One region of the Paenibacillus sp. YIM B09110 genome, then DNA from elsewhere that is predicted to be linked to it. Evidence: a T-box and tRNA genes for the amino acid it is inferred to sense, from the RefSeq annotation. Region 1 holds a T-box; the other holds one or more tRNA genes.
What was found. The T-box of region 1 lies ahead of V8F51_RS07475 (valine--tRNA ligase). A T-box ahead of a tRNA ligase gene usually reads a tRNA of that ligase, here a tRNA-Val.
Positions count from the first base shown of each region.

Region 2: it has a tRNA-Val gene. The T-box ahead of V8F51_RS07475 (valine--tRNA ligase) is inferred to sense a tRNA for this amino acid. The anticodon was not compared.

Region 1 covers NZ_JBANSP010000004.1:159,605-163,979, reverse strand. The annotation lists gene V8F51_RS07480 (LysM peptidoglycan-binding domain-containing protein) at 1-388, shown strand, start outside; T-box leader at 991-1,247, shown strand; gene V8F51_RS07475 (valine--tRNA ligase) at 1,302-3,962, shown strand; gene V8F51_RS07470 (bifunctional folylpolyglutamate synthase/dihydrofolate synthase) at 3,989-4,375, shown strand, end outside.
Region 2 covers NZ_JBANSP010000002.1:304,756-309,130, reverse strand. The annotation lists gene V8F51_RS03700 (DUF1292 domain-containing protein) at 1-9, opposite strand, end outside; gene V8F51_RS03695 (stalk domain-containing protein) at 110-679, opposite strand; gene V8F51_RS03690 (hypothetical protein) at 859-1,065, opposite strand; gene V8F51_RS03685 (MBL fold metallo-hydrolase) at 1,193-1,924, shown strand; gene V8F51_RS03680 (DUF3892 domain-containing protein) at 2,006-2,245, shown strand; gene V8F51_RS03675 (hypothetical protein) at 2,368-2,535, opposite strand; gene V8F51_RS03670 (hypothetical protein) at 2,710-2,841, shown strand; tRNA gene V8F51_RS03665 (tRNA-Val) at 3,036-3,108, shown strand; gene V8F51_RS03660 (hypothetical protein) at 3,738-4,094, shown strand; gene V8F51_RS03655 (hypothetical protein) at 4,354-4,375, opposite strand, start outside.

The sequences.
Region 1 (4,375 bases):
GAAGCAAGAGCCGCGCGTCGCCTTCGCAAGCAAACCTCCGGAGGAGCAAGCTGAACAGCCGCCTAATGTCGGCATTATGACGCTGCTTCAGACGAGCCGCCGCGAGCAAGCTGCCCGTCAGGCAGCCGAGCAAGAGATCGCTACTCAGCAAGCGGCTGAGGATGCGCGTGCGCTGTCGTCCGGCGACGAGATTGAGTGGAAGAACTTATTCCTCGGCCGCAATGCAGAGGAGAATGAATTCCGCAAGATCCGGTTATGCATTGTTCAGCGCGATGAGACGCTTGATTCGATTGCGCTTCGCTACAGCATTAATCCTCGAGAAATATTAGTGCGCAATAATCTTAATGAGTCGGCCGTGTCGGAAGGGCAACTGCTTTATATTCCGTGAAATCCTTAATCAATAAAAATGGGTCCTATCACTCGTTCATTCGTGAACTGTGAAGGACCTTTTTTATGGAACGCACTATACGAGCCTAATCGAACTTCGTATCTTCGCCGTAAGAGCCTATATGCACTTACAGGGGCGATCACAAACTAAGCTTCTCTCTGTAAGAACAAATATGCTCTTACACGAGGCGTACGAGCGTAATTGAACTTCGTAATCGCGCTGTAAGAGCCTATATGCACTTACAGGGTCGATCACACACTCAGTCTCTCATTGTAAGACCATATATGCTCTTACACGAGGCACGCGTGCGTAATCGAACTTCGTAATCGCGCTGTAAGAGCCTATGCGCACTTACAGAGGCGATCACAAACCCAGTCTATCTCTGTAAGACCATATTCGAGGCGCGCGAGCCTATTCGAACTTTTTAATGGCGCTGTAAGAGCCTATATTCAATTTCAGAGGTGGATCCTACACCGAGCTTCTCTCTGTAAGAAGAAACATGCTCTTACACGAGGTGAGATTTATGTCAAAACGATGGGTTTTTCACCTGCTAAAGTTGACTCTAGCGCATAACAACGGTATTATGTATACATATAAGTGTCATAAAGACGTTGAAGGGGAATAGTACGCAGTGAAGCCTTCAGAGAGCGGAACCGTTACGCTGAGAGGTTCTGCAGGAAGTGACTGCTACGGGTCGCCCCGGAGTTGCCTGGATCAAGCGGAGAGTTTGCGAAACAATGCATCTCTCGCCCGCCTAAGTCAGGCCGGCTGCAGCCGTTATCTGTTCGAGTGTCGCGCGAATGATGTTTTTGCGTGAAACAAAGGTGGTACCACGGAAGCTAAACCTTTCGTCCTTTATTATGAGGGCGAGAGGTTTTTTTGTATTTATATCGATGTATGGAGGATGGAATCAATGTCAGAAAATCAAACAACGACTACGTCTACGGAAATGCCGACGACTTACGATCCGAAGGCAGCCGAGCAGAAATGGTATGACTATTGGCAGCAGGGCAAGTTTTTCGAAGCGGGCAAGCGTCCTGACGCGAAGCCTTATACGATTGTAATTCCGCCGCCGAACGTAACCGGCATGCTGCATATCGGGCATGCGCTCGACTTTACTTTGCAGGACATCTTGATTCGCACGAAGAGAATGCAAGGTTATGATGCGCTTTGGCTGCCGGGAACAGACCATGCCGGCATTGCGACGCAGACTCGCGTTGAGAGCAAGCTGCGCGAACAGGGCATTAGCCGCTACGATCTCGGACGCGAAGCATTCCTGGAGAAGGTATGGGAGTGGAAGGATCAATACGCGAGCACGATTCGTGATCAATGGGGCAAGATGGGCCTCTCGCTAGACTACTCCAGAGAGCGTTTCACGCTGGATGAGGGTCTCTCCAAGGCGGTTCGCGAAGTATTCGTTCGTCTGTACGAGAAAGGTCTCATCTACCGCGGCAAAAAAATCATTAACTGGGATCCTGCGGCACGCACGGCGCTCTCCGATATCGAAGTAGAATACAAAGAAGTGAACGGCAACCTGTACCATCTCCAATATCCGCTTAAGGACGGCTCCGGCTTCATAACGGTCGCAACGACTCGTCCGGAGACGATGCTTGGCGATACGGCTGTAGCTGTTCATCCGGAGGACGATGGCTACAAGCATCTTATCGGCCAAATGCTCATTCTGCCGATCGTTGGACGCGAGATTCCAATTATTGCAGACGAATATGTGGAGAAGGACTTCGGCTCCGGCGCGGTTAAGATTACGCCTGCTCATGACCCGAACGACTTCGAGGTAGGCCAGCGTCATAACCTGCCGCAAATTATTGTCATGGACGAAACGGGCACAATGAACGATCAAGCAGGTCCTTATGAAGGTCTGGATCGTACGGATTGCCGCAAGAAACTCGTGAAGGACTTGCAGGAGCAGGGCATCTGCATCCGTATCGAGGAGCATGTGCATCAGGTTGGCCACAGCGAGCGCAGCGGCGCCGTTGTTGAGCCATATTTGTCGACGCAATGGTTCGTTGCAATGAAACCTCTTGCCGAAGCGGCAATTGCGGCCCAAAAATCGGGCAAGGGCACGAACTTTATTCCTGAGCGGTTCGAGAAGATCTATATGAACTGGATCGAAAATGTTCGTGACTGGTGTATTTCCCGCCAATTGTGGTGGGGACACCGCATTCCGGCATGGTACAACGATGCTACCGGCGAGATTACCGTATCGCGTGACGACGTTCAAAATACGGAAGGCGCAACGTTCACACAGGATAACGACGTACTGGACACTTGGTTCAGCTCTGCTTTGTGGCCGTTCTCGACGCTTGGCTGGCCGGAGGAGACAGAAGAATTCAAGCGCTACTACCCAACGGACGTGCTCGTTACGGGTTACGACATCATCTACTTCTGGGTAGCGCGAATGATCTTCACGGCGCTTGAATTCACAGACGAAATTCCGTTCAAGGACGTGCTGATCCACGGTCTTGTCCGTGACGAGAACGGGCAGAAGATGTCCAAGTCGCTCGGCAACGGCGTTGATCCGCTCGATGTTATCGAGATGTACGGCGCGGACGCTATGCGTTATATGCTCTCAACGAGCAGCACGCCAGGCCAAGACTTGCGTTACCGCAAAGAGCGTGTCGAGCAGGCGCGCAACTTTGCCAACAAAATATGGAACGCATCTCGCTTCGCTCTTATGAATCTGGAAGGGTTCACCGCAGCGGATATCGATATAACTGTTAATCTCGGCACGTCCGACCGTTGGATCCTGCATCGCCTGAACGAAACGGTGCGCGATGTTACCCGCCTGATCGATAGCTACGAGTTCGGAGAGACGGGACGGTTGCTTAATAACTTCATCTGGGATGATCTTTGCGACTGGTATATCGAGTTTGCCAAGCTCAGCCTATATTCAACAGACGAAGCGGCTAAAAAAGCGACGCAGTCCGTCCTTGCTTATGTGCTTGACCGCACGCAGCGCTTGATTCATCCGTTCATGCCGTTCATCAGCGAGGAAATTTGGCAGCACTTGCCGCATGTCGGCGAGACGATCACTCTTGCGGAATGGCCGGTATACGATGCGGCGCTTGAAGCGCCTGAAGCAGTGAAAGAGATGGAGCTGCTGATGGGCCTCATCCGCTCCGTGCGTAATATTCGCGCAGAAGTGAATGTGCCAATGAGCAAGAAGGTTGAGCTTCTCATCAAGCCTTCGAGTGATGCGGAAGCGGCGATTCTCGCACGAAATGAAGAGTTCATCAAACGGTTCTGCGGCACATCGTTGCTAGAGACCGGAACTCACATCAGCGCTCCGGACAAAGCGATGTCAGCAGTCATTACTGGAGCGGAGCTATACTTGCCGCTGGCAGGCTTGATTGACATCGAGCAGGAAATCGCCCGTCTTGAGAAAGAACGTCAGAATTTAACGGCCGAAGTTGAGCGTGTGGAGAAGAAGCTGGGCAATGAAGGCTTCGTAGCGAAAGCGCCGGCTAAAGTCATCGAAGAGGAAAAAGCGAAGATGGCCGATTATGCGGAGAAACGCGAGAAGGTAGCGGCACGTATTGCGGAATTGCGCGGCTGAGAATAAGGGAAGAAGGATCGATACGTATGACGGAACAGTTCAACGAGCAGCGGCCGGCAGGGCCGCTGCATTCCTATACTGAAGCGGTGGAGTGGATTACAGGCCTCATCCCATTCGGAATTCGTCCGGGCCTCGACCGGATCGAGAAGCTGATGGAGCTGCTGGACAATCCTCATCGCAGACTGAAGTTCATTCATGTTGCCGGTACGAACGGCAAAGGCTCGACATGTTCGTTTTTGACGAGCGTGCTGCTTAAGAGCGGTTATGACGTCGGTACGTTCACGTCGCCATATATCACGAAGTTCACGAATCGCTTTCAATACAATGGCGTGGATATTGAGGAAGAGACGCTGCTGAAGCTTGCGAATGAGCTGAAGCCGCATGTCGAGGCAATTGCCGAGACGGAGCTCGGT
Region 2 (4,375 bases), on a different contig from region 1:
CTCGCTCATGATATTACCCCATTTCAGTTATATATGCATACCCTGCTATCCTACCACGATATGTTATGCTGGTCAAACAAAACGCCTCCCCGTTACGGGGAGACGTTCATTAAGGCGCCAGAGACGATATTTGCTTCTCGGAGATGGCTTGCCATTCATCTGAGCCCTTCAGTTTAACGAAAAATAGAATGGGATATTTCCCAACAGATTCGAACTTGTACTCGATATCCTCCGTTGCATACCAGAAGTTATCGCTCTTCGGATTAACTGCTCCGCTCTGTATGACTCTCTCCTTGCCGCCAGGGTCGAATATAGATACCTTAACAGCCGTTATATCGGCCTTCAAGTTATCAATCTGGGCGAACACCTTAAAGCTGCCTTGGAAACCTTTGTTGACGTTGCCGAAAACGTTATTGTTCCGGAAGAGGAACATATGCACATTTGGTTTGTCGACCGTAGCCTGCTTGCTTTGATTGTCCCACTCCACTATAGCTTGCATAGAAGATGCGATCTGCCGCAGCGGCAAGTAAGTCTTGCCGTCTACTATAATTCCGCCGTCATCTTGATTTATGCCATTAATAATGACTCGTACCTTCTGTGTTGCAGCATCCGCGAACAGCATCGTTCCGCCCCATAGGGAGAGCAGCACCAACAGAACAATTACCTTTCTGAATCTCATCGCTGTGGACCTCCATCCGATTGCTTGGATGTAAGTTTATACTCACAGAGAAGTCCAAAGTTGCGGGACCGCTTCATATTTTTTCATTGCTGCCGCAAAGCGCAATGACTGTCGTCAGTCGCTGTCAAATGCTGTTGAAATATGCGCTTGCCTGGGAAATAGTCAGAAAATTAATTTTATTACCCATAGGTTCTCGTAAGGACGCAAGGTACCCCTTTGCCAACGGCTCCCGGCTGCCTCATCCGATCCAAATAGCGCATCCCTCTTGTGCAAGGCGTCTTGCATACTGCGCATGTATCCGACAACACAAGCTTATAATGATATTGTTTCCTCTCGCTCGCCGGTTTCTTTTTGGCTACTTTCCCTTTTCCTTTGCCTTTGCTCAACTCGGATGCACCCCTTCGATAATATCCATTCGCTCCTGCATTGTATGTAGAGAGGGGCGAATGTGCATCTACATTTGGCATCAACAAGCAATTTTTGGTACAGTGATTACATGATAACGATGGAGGAATCATTATGATTATTCAAATGGTTGGGACCGGTAGTGCTTTTGCCAAAAAATACGATAATAACAACGCCTTGATCGAAGCGGGAAGCTTTCGCTTGCTGCTGGACTGCGGCATAACGCTTCCTAAGGCGCTTCATCAAACAGACCTAACTTTCAATGATCTTGACGCCGTATTAATTAGCCATATCCATGGCGATCATGTTGGCGGATTAGAAGAGCTTGCCTTTCAAATGATGTTTAAATATGGGCGTAAACCGGTTCTTTATATTGTAGAAGATATTATCGAACCTCTATGGGAGCAGACGCTTCGCGGAGGGCTTACGCAAGGCCCTCTGCAGACGCTGAACGATTTTTTTGAAGTGCGAAAGCTTCGTGCTGACCGTGAAACCGAGATTGCGCCAGGCTTAACGGTGCTGCCGATAGAAACGAAACATATCGAGAACAAGAAGAGCTACTCCTTCCTATTCAACCGCCGCTTCTTCTACAGCGCTGATATGCGTTTCGACGGAGAACTGCTGCAGAGACTCGTCAATGATGGGGTTGAGACAATCTATCATGATTGTCAACTGGAAACGCCGGCCGTCGTTCATGCAGGCATAGACGAGCTGATGACCCTGCCTGACGAGATCCAACAGAAAACGTGGCTCATGCATTATGGCGATTCGATGGAACAATTCATTGGCAAGACGGGTTCTATGCGATTTGTAGAGCAGTTGAAGCGTTACGAGGTATAACAATGAGGATATGACGATTTCCGCGTCCGTGTATGAGTGCAGTTTAAAGTTCGCATACTATTGGGCGGGAGGCTGATCGCAATGGAACCGAATAACGGACAAGAAGAAGTAGTAGCCGTCAGAAAAAATGGCGATGGCAGTATCGTCAAATTCAAGCTTTCGTCTGGCAATGTGGTCGACTATCTAACTGCTCAGTCAATGGTCCGCAATAACGAGATCAACAACCTGCAATTGTTCCGTGGCCGCGACCATGAAGAGCATTTACGGTCGGTGCCTGACGGGCGCACAGATAATAATCTAGATAGCTTACCAACTTTCTAAGCGTTGATTAGTACGCATTGCGAAGCAACGCAACAAAGAAGAACCGACTGACGTCGGTTCTTCTTTGTTTGTTCGTGCATGCATGTATTGAATTAAGATGAATCTCATCGGACTATTCCTTTTCAGTGCTTTCTAGGGCCATCCTTCCCCAGCTTCCTTCTCCATATGAACTGCTCATCGTAAGCAAGCGAGTCGTCCTTCACAAACTTGGCGACACTTCCAATGACAATGCCGATAATCCCAAACATGCCAATCAGCCAAATAGCCAAATACGCATATTGCTCCGCCAACCGATACCGCCTCCTGCACGCTTTCTATATGTGTACGCGGATATGATCGGCTTTAGAATACGTATTCATAGGCATTTGCCAGCTATTATTAACCTCCCTAACAAACACCCAATCACAATGGAAACAGCCAACATACATTACAGAGTACTTTATGACAAGGAGGTGCATCGTATAATGTCTGGATATGTAGGCGGCGCCTTCCACCACAACAACAACAACATCGGTTTTATCTTGGTATTGTTCATCCTGTTGGTTATTATTGCTTGTAGCTGCGGAGTAGTAGGCGGCTATGGAAAAGGCTGCTAATTAGTACACACCGCTGCAATAATAATGCAGCATAAGCATTGCGCATGAACGATAGGGCTATCCTTAACAACATTAAGGGTAGCCCTATTTGCTCTATTTGCAGTGATCGAACTGTTTCTTCGAATAAAAATGAATATTATGGTTGACTTCGGTTTTCGATCCTGATATATTATTACTTGTCGCTAATGCAACTTGATCTGTTAGCTCAGCTGGGAGAGCACTATCTTGACAGGGTAGGGGTCAGTGGTTCGAGCCCACTACAGATCATACATGAATAAAGCCCGAAACGCCTTTACAAAAGGCTTTCGGGCTTTTTCCTTATTAATTGAACCTTGATGATTATATTAACGTGCTTGGGGGCTAATTAGGGTTAGCGAAAGCATTTAACGGTATAAAGTTAAGATGATAAGAAAAGTCTGTTTAAGGAAAATGTAGAATTGGACAAACTACGCGACATTAAGCTAACGTGCAGATTAGTTCAATCGCTTCGCGAATAATTCAAATAAGATGAATTTACCACTGCTACCGGCTTCGATAATAAAATAAGTTAATCCCCTGTCTTGTGAAAGTTTATCTTTCCCACATTAACCCCTATGCACACAAAGCATGTCCAACGACACCCTATCCACAAGTTATATTATGTCATGATTGATTCCAACCACAGTATTAATGGCCTGCTTCGCACCCTCTGCCACTTCTTTGAGAAAGGTCTTTGTTCTCCATTATTTCCTTCATGTGATTAACAATCAGGACGCAAACTAAAAGTCTGGCCAATCTACCATGCTCTATCAAAATGTGCGAATCTACCATGTCTTTAGCCTCGTCCGATATTTGCCTTCCATCATATGTTTATAGAGTTATATCTATCTTATTAATGAATTGGAGTGCTTTCAGAAATGGCGAAAAAGGCATGCAAAAAAAGATCACCCAGAACTAGAAAGAAATGTGGATCTTCCAATCAACTACAGCTTCTATTACAAGCCCAATTACAATTTCAAGCTCAAGTGCAAGCACAGTTGCAAGCTCAAGCTCAAGCCCAATTACAATTCCAAGCACAAGTTATGTCACAGATGCAAGAGCAGGCACAAGCAGATCAACAAGCACAAAGTCAATTGCAGGCTCTCCTTATAACTCAACATCAGGCGCAAATAGCATTACTAAGTCAAAGACAAATTCAATCAGATCGAACAATCGTGAATGTCAGAATGTCCGAGCCACCTCCACCGCCACCTCCAGAACCGCCAACCACGTAAGTAACGGCCTTGTAGTACGTTTCACATAACACTGCCATTTTCCAGCACGATTTATTTGCATAATACAAAGCCACCCTATATAAAGGTGGCTTATAATGTCTTCAGCTATTAGTGGAAATCGCTATACAAAAATCGCACTTATCCTTGAATAGCTGCTTTGTATCCCCATTACTCAAGAACGATTATAATTATCTAGCCCTTGTAATCCTTCCCGCAATGCATTTACTTCCGCCAATTCCATATAACGTACGCTCCCTGCTCATTTCTTTTTTCGCTGCCGA